DNA from 3 places in the Micromonospora cremea genome. Region 2 is predicted to be linked to each of the others. Evidence: riboswitches for the same ligand, from Rfam matches in the RefSeq annotation. Region 2 holds a riboswitch; each other region holds the start of a gene.
What was found. Region 2 has a riboswitch for S-adenosylmethionine ahead of thrC (threonine synthase). Riboswitches for the same ligand answer to the same signal wherever they lie in the genome.

Region 1 (5,470 bases), 2.6 Mb from region 2:
TCGCCGCGGTCCGGTTCGATCAGCCGGTTGATGGTGCGCAGCAGAGTGGACTTGCCCGACCCGGACGGCCCGATCACGCAGGCCGTCGCGCCGCGCGGCACGGCCAGGTCGACGCCGCGCAGCACCCGGCTCGGTCCGAAGGCGAGGTGCACGTCGCGTACGTCGAGGCTGACCGAGGTGGTCGTGCTGGCGGTCATCGCCGGTCCCCTTCCGTCGCGCCGGACAGCGCCGACTCGGTGTCGTCCTCGTCCTCGTCGGCAGGCGCGGTGGCCGGCCGGCCGTGGCGCAGCCGCCAGTCGATCCAGTTGACCGCGTGCGTCAGCGGAACGGTCAGCGCCAGGTAACAGAGCCCGGCCAGCAGCAGCGCGGACTCGTTGCCGGTGGTGGCCGCGTAGTCCTGCCCGATCCGGAACAGCTCCCGCTGACTGGCCACCAGTCCGAGGAAGTAGACCAGGCTGGAGTCCTTGATCAGCGCGATGAGCTGATTCACCCAGGCCGGCAGCACCCGCCGGATGCCCTGCGGAATGATCACCAGCCGCATCGCCTCGCCCCAGGAGAAGCCGAGAGCCCGGGCGCCCTCCAGCTGCGCGGCCTCCACGGACTGGATGCCGGAACGGAAGATCTCCCCGATGTACGCCGCCGCGATCAGCGACAGTGCCAGAATGCCCAGCGGGTAGGGGTCGGGTCCCCAGACCTGCATGCCCAGCGGCGCGAGCCCGACGCCGATCAGCAGGATCGTCGCCGCGGCCGGCAGCCCCCGGAACACATCGGTGTAGACCCGCGCCGGCCAGCGCAGCCACCGGCTGCGGGAGATGCCGGCGACGGCCAGCAGCAGGCCCAGCACCGAGCCGAGCAGGGCGGCGGAGACCGCCAGGATCAGCGTGTTGGGCAACCCGACGGTCAGCATCTCGGGTAGCGCCTCGCGCATCGCGTCCCAGTCGAAGAAGGTCTCCCACAGGGTGCTCAACGGATCCATCGGTCGCCTCTCCTACCGCCCCGCTCGCTCGTCACCGGGTGTCTCAGGACGCAGCCGACGCCGACGCCGACGCCGACGCCGCGGCCGGCACGGTCACGGAGCCGCTGCCCGGGTGGAAGTCCGCCGGTACCGGCCGGCCCGGGTAGTACTGCGCCTGCAACCGGCTCCAGGTGCCGTCCGCGATCACCTCGTCGAGGCCCTTGTTCAGCGCCTCGCGCAGCTTGTCGCCGCCCTTGGCCACGGCGTACGCGGTCGGTGCCGGGCTGAGCTGCTTGGCCGCCACGGTGATCTTGCCGTTGCTGTCGGCGGCCGACTTCTCGCCGATCTCGGCCGGGGCGATCCACGCGTCGGCGGTGCCCGCCTTGAGCTGGTTGATCGCGCCGTTGTAGTCCGGCACCCGGACCGGGTTGAGCTGCTCGCCGGTGGCGTAGTCGTCCTGGACGGTGCCCTGCACCACCACGACCCGCTTGCCGGCGAGCTGGTCGAAGCCGGTGATCGGCGAGCCGGCCGGCACGTCCAGGCCGAAGTAGCCGAAGTCGTAGCCGTTGCCGAAGTCGACCGTCTTCTTCCGCGCCTCGGTGATGGTGATCGAGGAGCTGCCGACGTCGAACTTGCGGTTGTTGACCTGGGAGAGCAGGGCGGAGAAGTCGGTGCCGACGAACTCCACCTTCAGGCCGAGCTTGCTGGCCACCGCGGTCAGCAGGTCGTTGTCGAAGCCGGTGAACCTGCCGTCCTTGAGGTACACGTTCGGCGGCGCGTCGGTCAGCGTGCCGGCGCGCAGCACGCCCGGCTGCGCCAGGCCGTACGGATTGCCGGCGGCGTCGGACGAGGTGTCGTCGCCGCAGGCGGTGAGAGCGGTGGCGGCCAGGATCGTGGCCGCGCCGAGGGCCGCGGCGCGGGTCAGGGCAGGAAGAAATCGCACAGGTGTCTCCGAAGGTTTCGCAGCGGCGGGCACAGACGTGCGCCGCCGACGGTGCGCCCGGTGGGCGTACCGCTGGGATGGGGTTCGAAAAGGGGTGCGCTAGTACGCTGCGTGGCCGCGACAGGCGGCGCTGCACACCCGCATCATGTCCACGTGCCGCCGCCGGGTCAGTGCCGGTGGTGGCCAGCCGGTGCGGGAATCCGCGGCGTCGGCCGATGGGATGGTGCTGCTGAGGATGCGCATGGTTCTCCCGGGTCTGTGCTGACCTGGGTGCCAGGCCACGCTTGCACCGACGTCGTGCCGGTGCCTGGTCTTCACCCGGGGCACCCCACCGCGGAGGAGGGTTGCCGGCCTGCGAGCCGGGGCTTCGCGCTGGCGCTCATGACCTGTGCCGAGGCTAGCAGCTTGGGGCGGCGGATCGTCCAGTCGTTATGACCACGCTCACCGTCCGCGACGAACATCGACCGAGCGGGTCAGCCGGCGTGCACGTGCGGCCGGCGGCTCCGGTCGGGCTCCTGGCGGCGCAGGATCTCCCGGGTGACCGGGGCGACTTCGCCCTGGCCGAACGCCAGGTAGCGCAGGAAGTTGCCGAACGGGTGGCCCTCGGTCCACTCGAAGTAGATGTGCGGGCGCCGCCGGGTCTGGTCGCGGATCTCCAGCAGCACAGCGGCCAGCGCGTTGGGCACCGAGGAACTGGCCAGGCTGAGTACCAGGTACTGGTCGTGCACCACGCTGCCGCGCACCAGCAGCTCGGTTTCGAAGTCCGACGGGTCAGTGACCGTCACCTCGACGAAGATCACGACGCTGTCGGCCGGGAAGTCGTTGTCCGCGACGGTCTGGGCGAGCTTGTCGCGGTACTCCGCCGGGTCTCGGCTGGCCGGCTCGTGCGCGATCAGGCGGACCCGGCGCCCGGCGCACTCGTCGATCAACCGTGCTGCCTCGGGGTCCAGCTCGACCCGACGGACCCGCAGTTCGAAGGCGCGGTTCAGCCGGGACAGCAGCGATACCACGATCATCCCGCCGATGAAGCAGGCCGCGATCTTCACGCCGTCGGGGCGCTCCACCACGTTCGCCGCGGTGGTGTAGACGAAGAACACCGCGATGGCCGCGAACGCGACCGTGCGGCCGCGCTGGCGCCGCCGCCGTGCCGCGAGGGTCACCGCCGTCGCCGCCGAGGTGATCAACACCAACACCCCGGTGGCGTACGCGCCGCCCTGCGCGTCCACGCTCGCCCGGAAGACGACCGTGATTAGAAACGCCACCGAGGTGAAGACCAGCACCAGCGGCCGAACGGCCCGGGCCCAGGTCGGTGCCATGCCGTAGCGGGGCAGGTAGCGGGGTACGAGGTTGAGCAGGCCCGCCATCGCCGAGGCGCCCGCGAACCAGAGGATCCCGATGGTGGACAGGTCGTAGACCGTGCCGAACACCTCGCCCAGGTATTCGTGCGCCAGGTAGGCCAGCGCCCGGCCGTTCGCCGGCCCGCCCGGCTGGAACGCCTCCGGCGGGATCAGGACGGTGGTGGTCACGCTGCTGGTGACCAGGAAAACGCTCATGATCACGGCGGCGGTGGTGAGCAGCAGGCGGGCGCCGCGGATGCGGCCCAGCGGCCGGTCCTCCGAATCCTGCCGATCCCCTCGGATGTGTGGCATCACCGCCACCCCGGTCTCGAAGCCGGACAGGCCCAGCGCCAGCTTCGGGAAGACCAGCAACGACAGCCCGACCACCATCCACGGGTCGCCGTGCCCGGTGGTCAGTGCGGTGGTCCAGTCCCCGACCGCGCTCGGGTGCGTCACCACCCGCCACAGCGCGGCGGCGATCACGACCGCGTTCAGCGCCAGATAGACCGCGACCAGGACGACGGCGATCCCGATGGCCTCGGTGAATCCCTTGAGGAACACCGCGCCCAGCAGCGTCACCAGCAGCAGCGTGAGCAGCACCTGGTGCCCCTTGAGCCCGCTGGGCAGGAACGGGTTCTCGTCGATGTGCGCGGTCGCGTCGGCTGCGGAGAGGGTGATGGTGATGATGAAGTCGGTGGCCGCGAAACCGAGCAGCACGAGCACGAACAGCTTGCCGGGCCAGAAGCTCAGCAGGCGTACCAACATGGCGATGGAGCCCTCACCGTGTGGGCTCTCCACCGCCACCCGCCGGTAGACCGGCAGCGCGCCGAGCAGCGTCACCAGCACCAGCACCAGGGTCGCCACCGGCGAGAGCGCGCCGGCGGCCAGCGCGGCGATGCCCGGCTGGTAACCGAGCGTCGAGAAGTAGTCGACGCCGGTCAGGCACATCACCTTCCACCACGGATGGTGCCGGTGCTCCGGTGGGCGGGCGTGCGGGCCGTGGTGCTGCACCGCCTGCTCCGAACCGCCGTCGAACAGCCAGGCCCGCAGCCGCCCGGTCCGGCGGCCGGCGCGCCTGTCGACCTCCATCGGCGCTTCCCCCGTCGTCCGCCCACGGTCACCGTGAGTATCCGCCAGCGGGGCGGTGCCCGTCCGCCGGTGCGCGGAACCCAGCCAACGCGGCTGGCCGCCGGGCAGCGCGTCGGAGGGTTTCGGGCCGTGGGCACCGGGGAAGCAGCGCCTCCCGGCGTCCCGCCCGAACGGTCCGGGTGGTGCGGGCAGCCGCCGGACGGTGCGGGAGGGAGCGGCTCATGGTTGGCGGCCGTCGGTTCCGCCCGGGCGGTGGCTTCGGCCGGCGGCTTGACGAGCACGAGGTCCGCGTCGGCGAGCCGCCGCAGAACGAGCCGACGACACCGCCCACCGGCGGGCTGGTCGACAGCGCCGTCTACGTCCACGGGCATCGGTTCGCGTCGCCCGACGGCCTCGCCGAGACGTACCGCTGTCTCCAGGAGCAGGACGGTGCGATGGCCTGGATCGGGTTGTACCGGCCCGACATCGACCAGATCACCTCGCTGGCCCGTGAGTTCCGGCTGCACGACCTGGCGGTGGAGGACGCGATCAACGCCCACCAGCGGCCCAAGCTGGAACGGTACGGGCACACGCTCTTCGTGGTGCTGCGCGCCGCCCGCTACGACGACCAGCGGGAAGAGGTCGCGTTCTCCGAGCTGCACCTGTTCATCGGGCCCGGATTCGTGATCACCGTTCGACACGGTGAGGCGCCGGACCTGGCCGCGGTGCGGCGGCGGATGGAGACCGACGCGCAGATGCTCGCCCAGGGCCCGGAGGCGGTCCTGTACGCGATCCTCGACCAGGTGGTCGACGGCTACGCGCCGGTGGTGGCCGGGTTGGAGAACGACATCGACGAGATCGAGACGGAGGTCTTCGGCGGCGACCCGAACGCCAGCCGGCGCATCTACGGGCTCAGCCGCGAGGTCATCCAGTTCCAGCGGGCCGCCCGCCCCCTGCTCGCCGTGCTCGACGCGCTGGCGGACGGCGCCGGCAGCTACGGCACCGACGAGGAGCTGCGCCGCTACCTGCGGGACGTCACCGACCACCTCACCCAGGTGGTGGAGCGGGTGGACGGCTTCCGGCACCTGCTGCAGAACATCCTCACGGTCAACGCCACCCTCGTCTCGCAGCAGCAGAACGAGGAGATGCGCAGCCTCACCGCGGCCA
Region 2 (5,470 bases):
CCTGGGGAATCGGTACTGCCGGGTCTTCCCGGCGTACGTCAACGGCGAGGTGTTGCGGAAGCTGGGCGACCGGCTGTCCTGGCGGTGGATCAACCTTTGGCGGCACACCGACCCGGTGGGCGGGCGGATGTTCGCTCCGACGCCCGCCACGCCCGACGACCCGGCGGCCCGGGTCGACCGCCGGGGTACGGGATCCCAAAGGGTTGCTCATCCCGCCGACCGACACCGTGCCGCCGCCGGTGCACGGGCACCGGTTCATCCCCGACGAGGACTTCCACGCCGCGATCCGCGACCTGACCGGACAGTTGGACGGGCCGGACGGGTGACCACCCGGATCAGAGGGTGAGCTGCCAGTCGGTCCAGGAGTCCACCGGACGGAAACCGAGCCGCTCGTTGATCGCCACCATGTAGCTGTTGCTGGCCGCGTTGAAGGTGTCGATCACGCGCACCGCGGGCTCGTGAGTGAGCAGGTGGTGCAGGTTTTCGACCTTCGCGAGCAGGCCGAGGCGGTGCCCGCGGTGGTCCGGGTCGACGATGGTGATCTGCTGGAACGCGTGCCAGTCCGCGGACGCGCCCACGTCCAGCAGGGTCCAGGCGACCAGCCGGCCGGACGCCTCGTGCCGCACCCCGAGGTGGTAGCGCCGCCGGCCCCGGGCGTCCAACGCCCGCTCGGTGCCCCGGACCCGCTCGGCGTCCACCCGCTCCGGCTCCCACTGCACGTCCCCCATGGGCGCGTCCATGAGCAGCCGGCCGTCCAGGTAGGCGACGTCCGCGACGTACTCCTGCGGGGTCGCGCCCTGCCAGCAGACCGACTGGTAGCCCCGGGCCAGGGTGTGGGCCTCGGCCAGCGCCGCCCTCAGCGCGGCCCGGTCGATGTTGTCGACCTCGAGCCGGCGGCGCACCTCGGCCAGCGCCGGCTCGGCGCCGGCCGCGGCGGCGAACGCGCCGCCGGCCGCCGACCGCGCCGGGCCGCCGGGCAGCGCGGAGACCGCCATGCCGAGCACCCGCTTGCGACCGCGCTGGCGCAGCAGGCGTACGCCGTGCGCCAGCAGCTCCCGGCCGACGCCCCGCCGCCGCAGTGCCGGGTCCACCACCACCTCGGCCGTGGCGTTGTCGGTGTTGTCGAGCTGCGGCAGCTCGAGCTGGAGGTAGCCGGCCGGCACGCCGTCCAGCCGGGCCAGCGCCCAGAGGGTGTCGGTGCCGGGCATCGGCGTGTGGAAGAGCGCGTCGAAACGTCGCCGGCAGAAGGGCGGGAAGTCCGGCAGGTCGGCGTCGTTGGCCGCCGCGCCGATCCGGTACGCCTCGTCGACCGCGGCCCGGTCGGCGCCGTCGAACGACGCGATGGTGATGGTCATGCCGCTGAGCGTGCACCCCGGAAAAGCGATCGGGCCAGCGAATTTAATCGCTGGCCCGATCGGACGTGGTCGGGAGGGACACTCGCACAACGCCTCCGGCGTTGGGTCGCAAGAACTTCAAAAGTCTCCGGCGAAATGCCCTCCCGCACGGAGCATCTTGCGCCGTCCGGTTCCTGCCGTCAAGTCCAGAGCGGCGGGTTTTCCACACTCACAGCTAAAAGCCAGTTACCCGGCGGATCGGCCCGATCCCCCGTCCGGGCGATCCCCCATCCCCCGCCCGCCCACCCGGCAAACCACCCGCCGCGGTCGATCATGAAGTTGGCGACGCCGACACCGGCGTGTCGCGCCGCCAACTTCATGATCAACGGGTGCGGCGGTGGGGTGGGTCAGCCGAGGAGGCCTGCGTCTCGGGCGGCGCGGAGGGACGGCTTGATGTGGTGGGTCGGACCGACCTGGTTGGCCACCGCGTCGATGGTCTTGAGGCCCTCGCCGGTGTTGAACACGACGGTCTCCGCCGTGGGGTCGAGCCGGCCGGACTCGACCAGCTTGCGCAGCACCGCCACGGTGACCCCGCCCGCGGTCTCGGCGAAGACCCCGGTGGTACGCGCCAACAGTCGGATGCCGGCGCGGATCTCGTCGTCGTCGGCGTACTCCATCCAGCCGTCGGTGCGACGGACGGCCTCGATGGCGTAGAGGCCGGCGGCCGGGTCGCCGATGTTGAGCGACTTGGCGATGCCGGTGGGCTTGACCGGGGTGATCGTGTCGGTCTCGGCGTGCAGGGCGGTGGCGATCGGGTTGCAGCCGGCGGACTGGGCGCCGAAGACCTTCCAGCCCTCGGCCGGCGCCTCGACCAGACCGATCTCGACCAGTTCGGAGAACGCCTTGTCAATCTTGGTGAGCAGCTCACCGCTGGCCATCGGGATGACCACCTGGGCCGGGATCCGCCAGCCGAGCTGCTCGGCCACCTCGTACCCGAGCGTCTTGGAGCCCTCCGCGTAGTACGGCCGGACGTTGACGTTGACGAACGCGGTGTCCTCAAAGTCGTCGGTCTCCACCAGCTCGCCGCAGAGCCGGTTCACGTCGTCGTACGAGCCGTCGATCGCGACCAGCTCACCGCCGTAGACCGCGGTGGTGACGACCTTGCCCTGCTCCAGGTCGCTGGGAATGAAGACCACCGACGGCACCCCGGCGCGGGCGGCGTGCGCGGCCACCGAGTTGGCCAGGTTGCCGGTGGATGCACAGGCGAACCGGGTGAAGCCGAGCGCCCGGGCGGCGGTGAGCGCCACCGAGACGACCCGGTCCTTGAACGAGTGGGTCGGGTTGGCGCTGTCGTCCTTGACCCAGAGCGGCGCGGTGATGCCCAGCTCGGCGGCGAGGTGCGGGGCCGCCACCAGCGGGGTGAGCCCCGGGTCGAGGGTGACCCGGGTGGCCGGGTCCTGACCGGCGGGCAGCAGCGCGGCGTACCGCCAGATGTTGTTGGGGCCGGCCTCGATCTGCTCACGGGTGACGGTGGCCAGGGCTGCGGCGTCGTAGTCGACCTCCAGCGGGCCGAAACACTCGTAGCAGGCGTGCTGGGCGGCGAGCGGGTAGCGGGCCGAACATGCGCGGCAGACCAGGGCGCGGGCGGGGCTGGCGGAGGTGTCGATGCCGGAGGCGGCGAGCGTCGACGTCATGTCGAGGGTCCTCTCATCTTTCCCCGCATCGCACGGTGCGGCGGGGACGGAATTGGCACCTGCCCCGCGGGTCGCTCAGCGGTGAGCGCGCGGGGTGGTTGCCGGGGCGTCGTCGGGCCGTATCCCTCAGCCCCTCTGGATGAGGTATGCAGTTGTGCCATCGAGTCTAGGCAACGCCGGGCGTCGCCTCCACCGCAGATCCCACGCTGTGAGCCGGCAGGACCGGACGGGTGGGGTCAGCGGGCGGCCACCGCCACCGGGTCGACCACCGCGACCGGGTCCGTCACCGCGGCCGGCCCGGGCTGGGACGCCACCCGGGCCCGGGTGGCAAGGTTCGCGGCGACCAGGGCGGCGATGGTGATCGCGGCCCCGACCAGCTCGACCGGCTCCGGCCGGTAGCCGCGGGCGATCTGCACCGCGAAGGTGGTCACCGGGACCACGTTCATGAACAGGGCGGCGTTGGCGGCGCCGAGCCGCTGCACGCCGGTGTTCCAGGCCAGCACCGCGACCACGGCGCCCAGGATCACGGCGTACGCCAACTGCGGGGCGACCGCCACGAGGTCGGCGGCGGCCGGCGCGTGCTGCCAGCCGATGCCGTCGGCGAGCACGCTCGCGGCGAGCATGGCGACTGTGCCGGCGAGCGCGGTGAGGGTGGTGTAACGCAGCGGCGACCAATCGCCGAACCGGCTGGCGCCGTGGGTGTAGATGGCCCAGCCGAGCACCGCGCCGATCATCATCAGACCGCCGAGGCCGAACTGACCGAGCCCGGCCAGGCTCCCGCGCGTGATCACCAGACCGACGCCGAGAAGCGCCACCAGGGAGAGGGCCAGCAGGAGCGGCTTCGGGCGTACGCCGTCCCGAGCCCAGCGGACCAGCTGGGTGATGACCGGGGTGGTCGCCACGAAGAGGGCGATCTGCTGCGGTGCGGCGTGCTCGAGCGCCAGGTTGGTGAGCACGTTGAAGCCGGCGAAGCCGACCACGCCGAGCACCACCACCTCGGCCGCTCGGCCCCCGAGCCGCAGCGCGCCGGCGCCCTCGCGGAGCAGCAGGATGCCGACCAGGATGACGGTGGCCAGCAGGTAGCGGGCGGTGGTCAGGTTGAGCGCGTCGACCCGGGTCAGCGCACTGGCCAGGATCGGGAACATCACTCCCCAGCTGAGCACGGCGAGTAACGGGTAGGCGGCGGCGCGGGATCGCATCGGCAGCTCCAATGTTCGAGTATCTTCGAACCAACGACACCGACCCTAGGGGGATGTTCGACAATTGTCGAACAACGGTTACACTGGTCACATGGAGCCGCACGAACCCGACCTGGCCGCCGTACCGGTCACCGCCGTGCTGGCCGCACTCGCCGACGACGTGCGGCTACAGATCGTGCGGGCACTCGCCGAGGGCGGCGAGCGCGCCTGCGGCACCTTCGAGTTCGGCGTCTCCAAGGCGACCCGCAGCCACCACCTGAAGGTGCTGCGCGAGGCCGGCCTGACCCGCACCCGCGCCGCCGGCACCAGCCGCTACGTCCGCCTCCGCCGCGACGAACTGGACCGCCTCTACCCCGGCCTGTTGAACGCGGTCCTCGCTCAGCCCAGCCAAGGCTGACGTCGACCGGGGGCGCCGGCCGACCGGCGGGGGCAGTGACGCCCGGCCGGGGCCGTGACGCCCGGCCGGGGCAGTCACGCCGGTCCAGATTTGGGGCAGCTCGACAGGGACGAACGACAGTTGACGCCGGGTCGACACGAGGGCGGGAGCTGTCGAGATCGAGGGGCCGGGCGGCGGTGCGAGGCCCACGTGGGCAAGGATCGGTGAATGATCTACCGCGACGCGGCAGCACCGCGACGGGCCAGCGTGGCGATCGCGATGGTGCTCGCGCTCGCCGCCTGCGCCCCCGCCGACCATCGCGGCCAGGCCGGGGACGGACCGAGCACAGCGCCCCAGCTCACGAGCATGCCCGGCCCGACGCCCTCGGCGTACGTCAGCCCGCCGTTCTGGTGCCCGGAGTCGGGCGTCCGGATCCGGTCGAGGGGGTCGGACGCCGCGATGGGGCTGCGCGCCCTCGGCCTGGAGCTGGTCAACTGCGGCGACCGTCCCTACCGGATCAAGGGATACCCGGCGCTGCGCGTGCTGGACGAGGACCGCAAGCCGATCATCCTGCGCGTGCTGCCCGGGGCGAAGGAGATCACGCCGGGCTTCGACCAGCCGCCCCTGCAGATCACGCTGCAAGCCGGTGAGCGGGCCGTCGCCACCGTGCTCTGGCGCAACCTCGTCACCGACGCGACCGTGCCCGCCACCAACGGGGAATACCTGCGGGTCGCACCCGCCGCCGGGCAGCCGGCCGAGGACGTCGACCCGGACGGCCCGGTTGACGTGGGCAACACCGGCCGGATCGGCGTCAGCGCCTGGAAGAAGGCAGAGCAGCCGTCCGCGCCGGTGCCGACGCGACCCGCC
Region 3 (5,470 bases), on a different contig from region 2:
GCCGTCGGGATGATCCTGTTCGACCTGCGGCTGCCCACCGACCCGGCGCGCTGGCTCACCTTCGGCTGGGTGCTCCTGCTCGGCGTCACCGCCTGCTCGCTGCTCGGCATCGCGGTGAGCAGCCTGATCCGCTCGGCCCGCAGCGCGGGCGCGGTGACCCAACTGCCGTACCTGGTGCTGGCCTTCGTCTCCGGCATCTTCTTCACCCCGGTCAGCGCCCTGCCGCAGCCGCTGCTGGTGCTGGGTTCGGTCTTCCCGCTGAAATGGATGGCCCAGGGCTTCCGTTCGGCGCTGCTGCCGGACACGATTCTCGGTGCGGAGGTCGTACGCGATTGGGAGCACGGGCGGACCGCGCTCATCCTCGCGGCCTGGTGCATCGGAGGTGTGTTGCTGTGTCTGACCACCTTCCGCTGGCGCGGCCGGCGGGAGCGGTGAGCGCGGGCGACCCGCCGCCCTCGGAGGCGTGGGTCGCCCGGTTCCCGCTCTGGGACGCCTACTTCGCGGTGCTGACCGTCGCCGTCGGGGTCGCCGTGGCCACCAGCGCCCCACCGGCCGCGCCGTACCGCATCGGGTCCGTCGCACTGCTGGCCGCGATCAGCATCTGGTACGCCGCCTTCGGCCGGGCGCTCATGCGGTACGGGGTCGGAGGCTGGCGGGCGTACCTCTATTTGGGGGTCGCTCTCGCGCTCTACGTGGCGGCGGTGGCGCTGGCGTCGTCCGCGTCGTTCGCCCTGTTCGTGCTCCTGCCGCAGGCGTTCATGCTGCTGCCGACGACGCCCGCGGTCGGCGCGGTGGTGGTGTTCACCGCCGTCCAGGTGGTGCTGGACTGGCTGCGGTCCGGCGGCGGCCCGGACGCCCGGGGGTCGCTGCTGGCGGCCGTGATGATCGCCGTCGTGGTGTCGGTGACCGGAGGCTGGGTGCAGCACCTGTTCGTCGACGCCGACCGGCGGGCCGCGCTGGTCGACGAGCTGGCCGCCTCCCGTGACGAGGTGGTCCGGTTGTCCCGGCAGGCCGGCGTCGACGCCGAACGGCAACGGCTGGCCGGCGAGATCCACGACACCATCGCCCAGGGACTGTCCAGTGTCGTCATGCTGATTCAGGCCGCCGACGCGGAGTTGGACCGCGATGCCGGGCAGGTCCGCCGCCACCTGGCCCTCGCCGTGACCACCGCTCGGGCCAACCTGGCCGAGGCGAGGGCCCTTGTCGCCGCGCTGACCCCGGCGGAGCTGGCCGGGTCGCCACTGGTCGAGGCGGTGCGGCGGGTGGCGGACCGGCTCACCGCCGAGACGGGCGTGCCGGTCACCCTGGCCATCCCCGCAACGCCGTGCCCGCTGCCCACCCCGGTCGAGGTGGTCCTGCTGCGGGTCACCCAGGAGGCGTTGGCCAACGCGCGCAAGCACGCCGCCGCCGGCCGGGTCGAGGTACGCCTTGAACGGCGGGACGACGTCGTCGTGCTGGAGGTCCGCGACGACGGCCGCGGCTTCACCACCCCGCCGGCCGGCGACGGGTACGGTCTGGCCGGCATGCGGAACCGGGTCGAGCAGGTCGCCGGTACGCTGCGGGTGGCGTCCAGCCCCGGAGCCGGCACCACGGTACGGGCGGAGGTACCGATCCGATGATCGCGGTGCTGCTGGTGGACGACCACCCGGTGGTGCGGGCCGGGGTGCGCGGCATGCTCGCCGGCGAACCGGACATCGCGGTGGTCGGCGAGTCCGCTTCGGCCGCCGAGGCGGTCACCGCCGTCCGGGCGGTACGCCCCGACGTCGTGCTCATGGACCTACGGATGCCCGGGGTGGACGGCGCCGCGGCGACCGCCGATGTGCTGGCCGTGGCCCCCGGCACCCGGGTGGTCGTGCTCACCACGTACGAGACCGACGGGGACATCCTGCGCGCGGTCGAGGCCGGAGCGGCCGGGTACCTGCTCAAGGACGTGTCCCGGGCCGAACTCGTGGACGCTGTCCGCGGCGCCGCCCGCGGCGAGACCGTGCTGGCACCGTCGGTGGCCGGCCGGGTGCTCCGCCAACTCCGCCATCCCCGGCCGGTCACCCTGTCACCGCGGGAGGTCGACGTGCTGCGGCTGGTCGCGCAGGGTCTGTCCAACGGCGAGATCGGGCTGCGACTGCACATCACCGAGGCCACCGTGAAGACCCACCTGCTGCGCGCGTTCGCGAAGCTCGGCGTCACCGACCGGACCGCGGCGGTGACCACCGCGATGGCCGCGGGCCTGCTGCCATTCTGACTCAGCGGTCACCCGCTCAGGTCGAACGGCACCCCGGCAAGTTCGGCCACGTCGGCGCCGTCCGCATGCCGATGGAGGAACCCAGAGGCGTCGCTGAGCGGGTCAGCCGAGCCCGACCGCATCCATGTATCGCTCTGCCTCACCCGGCGCCGGAAGGACCTCGGTGTTCCGCGCATAGACGCCGCGGACCCGGAACATCAGCTGGTGGTCGATCAGGTAGCGCCGCAACGCCACGTGGTCCACCCCGCTGCCCTCGCACCACCGTTCGAGGACCGAGTTGACCGCCTTCTCGTCATAGGACGACTTCTCGTCGAAGGAGGTCCGCACGATGTGCGCCAGCACCGCATGCCGGCGAATGCGCTTGGACGGAAGACTCCGCAACCGGCTGTCGCGCACGAACGGGTCGAGGGCGCTCTCCAGGGCGGCGGACTCGTCGCGCCCGTCGACGGCTTCCCGGCGTACCAGATCACGCAGGCCCGGGAAGTCGACCCGGAAACCATCCGGCCCGCCAGTGATCAACCCGGCGGACTCGAGCCGGGCGGTCGCCGCGACGACACCGCGAGCGTCCACACCGGACATCGCGCCGACCTGATCCCGATCGGCGGCCCCCAGGCCCACCGCCGCCAGCACCCGAAAACGCTGCGGATCCGCGATAACTCTGATCAGATCGGCCGCTTCCACGGCAGGATCATAAGCTGAGAGCGATACCGGCGCGACCCGCTGCCACCGCCGCCGGGGACGAACCCGTCAGGGACGTCCAGCAATCAACAAGCGGTGGACAGGAAGCGGGTCTGGGCCTGCCGGAGGCGGTCGAGGTCGTCGGATACGGGCATGATGCCGTAGCGGTCGAAAGCGTCGACGCTCGCTCCGAGCGAGGGCGGCCACCGCCGCTGCCACTCGGTCAGCGGCACGCTTGGCCCGACGGCGCGTAGTGGCTCGGCGAGCCGGTCGAACTCCACCCGCTGCCAGTCGCGCAGCGCGTCGAAACGCCGTCCGGCAGCCATCAGCGAGGCGGCGACCTCGGTGGCCGTGGCCGTCTGCGACGGGACCACGTCGCCGTTCATGATCGAGTGCCGGCCCAGCGGCAGTGCGGCGCGGTGGCCGTACCATTCGCCGACGACCTGCGAGACGTGCCGGCAGGTTTCGCAGCCCAGCCACGACCACCGGGTTCGGGTGGTGACGGTGTCCCGGACGCACAACACACACAGGTCGAGGTCACTGGGGATGTCCTGCCCCCGCCACTGCTTCTCCCACTCCGGCGTACGCGGCTGGCAGCGGCACCGCTGCTCACGCGGGGCGCCATCGCGGAGGTGCCCGCAGGTCAGGCAGACCGCGAAAGCGGCCAGGTCCAGATCTTCGAACGGCACGGTGAACTCGCCTTCCGGTGCCCGAGGCACCCACTCTTGCCGTACCGCAGTTCGCGGTCGGCCTGGTCTTCTCCCGGGGGCACCGTGCGCGGGTGGCGCGGTTGCCGAGTCAGCAAGCCGGGAGGCTTGACGCTGACCACTCGTGACGCCTACGAAGCATAGAGATCAGCGATGCCGCGACCGCACGGCCCTCCCGCCGCTTGGCCAGCTCGACGTGTACCTGCACGAACGAGACGCCGAGGCGTCGCTCGGCGTGCAGCCCGGTGTCGGCGGGGTGTTCCGGTGACACCGGGCGTTGCCGGACGCTGGGGAGGCTAGTGCGGTGTCCACTAACGTTTGCTGGGTTGGCGGCCGGGGGTTTTGTCGTACCGATGGTGTTGGGTGTGGTTGTGCCTCGTCGTCGGGATCCTGCCGCGCCTCGGGTGGTGCATCGCACCGCGCGGGTGGCGTTGCGGGTGACGCCCGGGCAGCAGCGGCGGTGTTTCGGGTTGTTGCGTTCGGCTGGTGATGTTTGGGCGTGTGTGTTGGAGGTGAACGCGTGGCGGCGTCGCCGTCGGGACGCGCCGTTGTCCGGCTATCAGGAGTTGTGTCGGGAGTTGGCGGCCTCGGGGCCGGGCACGTTCGCCGAGTTGGACTCGGCGGGGGCCCGGTCGGTGTTGCGCCGGTTCTCCGAGGCGTGGTTCGCGGCAGCGAAGCGGCGTAAGGACGGTGACGTGTCGGCGGGGTTCCCGCGTCGGCGGCGGGGGTTGGTGCCGGTGCGTTGGTATCACGGCACGTTCGCCCTGCAGGGGCGTCGGGTTCGGATTCCGATGGGCAAGGGCGCGTCGCCGTTGTGGGTGAGGTTGGCGCGGGAGGTGCCGTATCCGCTCGAGCAGGTCCGCTCGATCACGCTGCTGTGTGAGGGTGGTCGGCTGTTCTTGGACGTGAGTGCCGAGATTCCGATCGTGAGTTATCCGGCCGGCGCTGGACCGGACCCGGGTCGGATCGCTGGGGTGGACCTGGGGATCATCCACCCGTATGCGGTGGCCGGCCCGGACGGTGCGGGGTTGCTGGTGTCGGGGCGGGCGATCCGCGCGGAGCACCGCATGCACCTGGCTGACACGAAAGCCCGCCGCCGGGCGGTCGCCCGCCGGGCGCCGAAGCCGGGTCAGCGGGGTTCGCGGCGGTGGCGCAAGTACCGGCGCCGCGCCCGTATGGTGCAGGGCCGGCATCGGCGCAGGGTCCGTCAGGCTCAGCACGAAGCCGCCCGTTCGGTCGTGTCGTGGGCGGTAGAACAGCGTGTCGGTGAGCTGCGGGTCGGGGATCCGCGTGGGGTGCTGGGCATCGAGGCGGGGCGGCGGCACAACCTGCGGTTGCGGCAGTGGCAGATCGGCCGGCTCTTGCAGGTCCTCACCGACAAGGCCACCCTGGCCGGCATCACGCTGCGCTTGGTGAACGAACGTGGCACGTCTTTGACCTGCCCTGCCTGTCAGCGGCGGGTACCGAAACCCCGTGGGCGGATCCTGTCCTGCCCGCACTGCCGGTTTTCCGGGCACCGTGACCTGGTCGCGGCTGCCATCATCGCCACCCGTATTCCGGGCGGCGGACCCACCACCCCGACAGCCGTTGTGCTGCCGGAGGTGCTCACGCACCGTCGAGCCGGACGGCACCTTCCTGGTGCCGGCCGGTCCCGACGTGACCCCCGCCGCCCACGGGCGGCGCGAGGATCAGTTGGCCCGCGCAGGCCCGCCCCACCACCCGCAGGGGAGTCGCTCGCCCACAAGGCGAGGATCCACAACCACCACCGGACACCCGGTGAACGTTCGTGGACACCGCACTAGCTCCGCCGAGCGTCCTTGACGAAGACGATCCCGTCGGTGCTGGC

Region 1: another riboswitch for S-adenosylmethionine. It lies ahead of BUS84_RS33405 (ABC transporter substrate-binding protein); the one in region 2 lies ahead of thrC (threonine synthase).
Region 3: another riboswitch for S-adenosylmethionine. It lies ahead of BUS84_RS04615 (hypothetical protein); the one in region 2 lies ahead of thrC (threonine synthase).

What each region holds. Positions count from the first base shown of each region.
Region 1 is NZ_FSQT01000002.1:4,244,003-4,249,472, forward strand. Features, by position in the region: gene BUS84_RS33395 (amino acid ABC transporter ATP-binding protein) at 1-197, opposite strand, end outside; gene BUS84_RS33400 (amino acid ABC transporter permease) at 194-976, opposite strand; gene BUS84_RS33405 (ABC transporter substrate-binding protein) at 1,020-1,898, opposite strand; SAM riboswitch class IV at 2,174-2,285, opposite strand; gene BUS84_RS33410 (amino acid transporter) at 2,372-4,324, opposite strand; gene corA (magnesium/cobalt transporter CorA) at 4,546-5,470, shown strand, end outside.
Region 2 is NZ_FSQT01000002.1:1,638,469-1,643,938, forward strand. Features, by position in the region: gene BUS84_RS40725 (hypothetical protein) at 204-326, shown strand; gene BUS84_RS21015 (GNAT family N-acetyltransferase) at 336-1,355, opposite strand; gene thrC (threonine synthase) at 1,742-3,028, opposite strand; SAM riboswitch class I at 3,039-3,174, opposite strand; gene BUS84_RS21025 (DMT family transporter) at 3,265-4,227, opposite strand; gene BUS84_RS21030 (ArsR/SmtB family transcription factor) at 4,319-4,624, shown strand; gene BUS84_RS21035 (DUF4232 domain-containing protein) at 4,832-5,470, shown strand, end outside.
Region 3 is NZ_FSQT01000001.1:1,019,882-1,025,351, forward strand. Features, by position in the region: gene BUS84_RS04595 (ABC transporter permease) at 1-435, shown strand, start outside; gene BUS84_RS04600 (sensor histidine kinase) at 393-1,619, shown strand; gene BUS84_RS04605 (response regulator) at 1,616-2,239, shown strand; gene BUS84_RS04610 (DUF2087 domain-containing protein) at 2,342-2,920, opposite strand; gene BUS84_RS04615 (hypothetical protein) at 3,004-3,636, opposite strand; SAM riboswitch class IV at 3,634-3,754, opposite strand; gene BUS84_RS04620 (RNA-guided endonuclease InsQ/TnpB family protein) at 3,978-5,426, shown strand; gene BUS84_RS41140 (TraB/GumN family protein) at 5,423-5,470, opposite strand, start outside.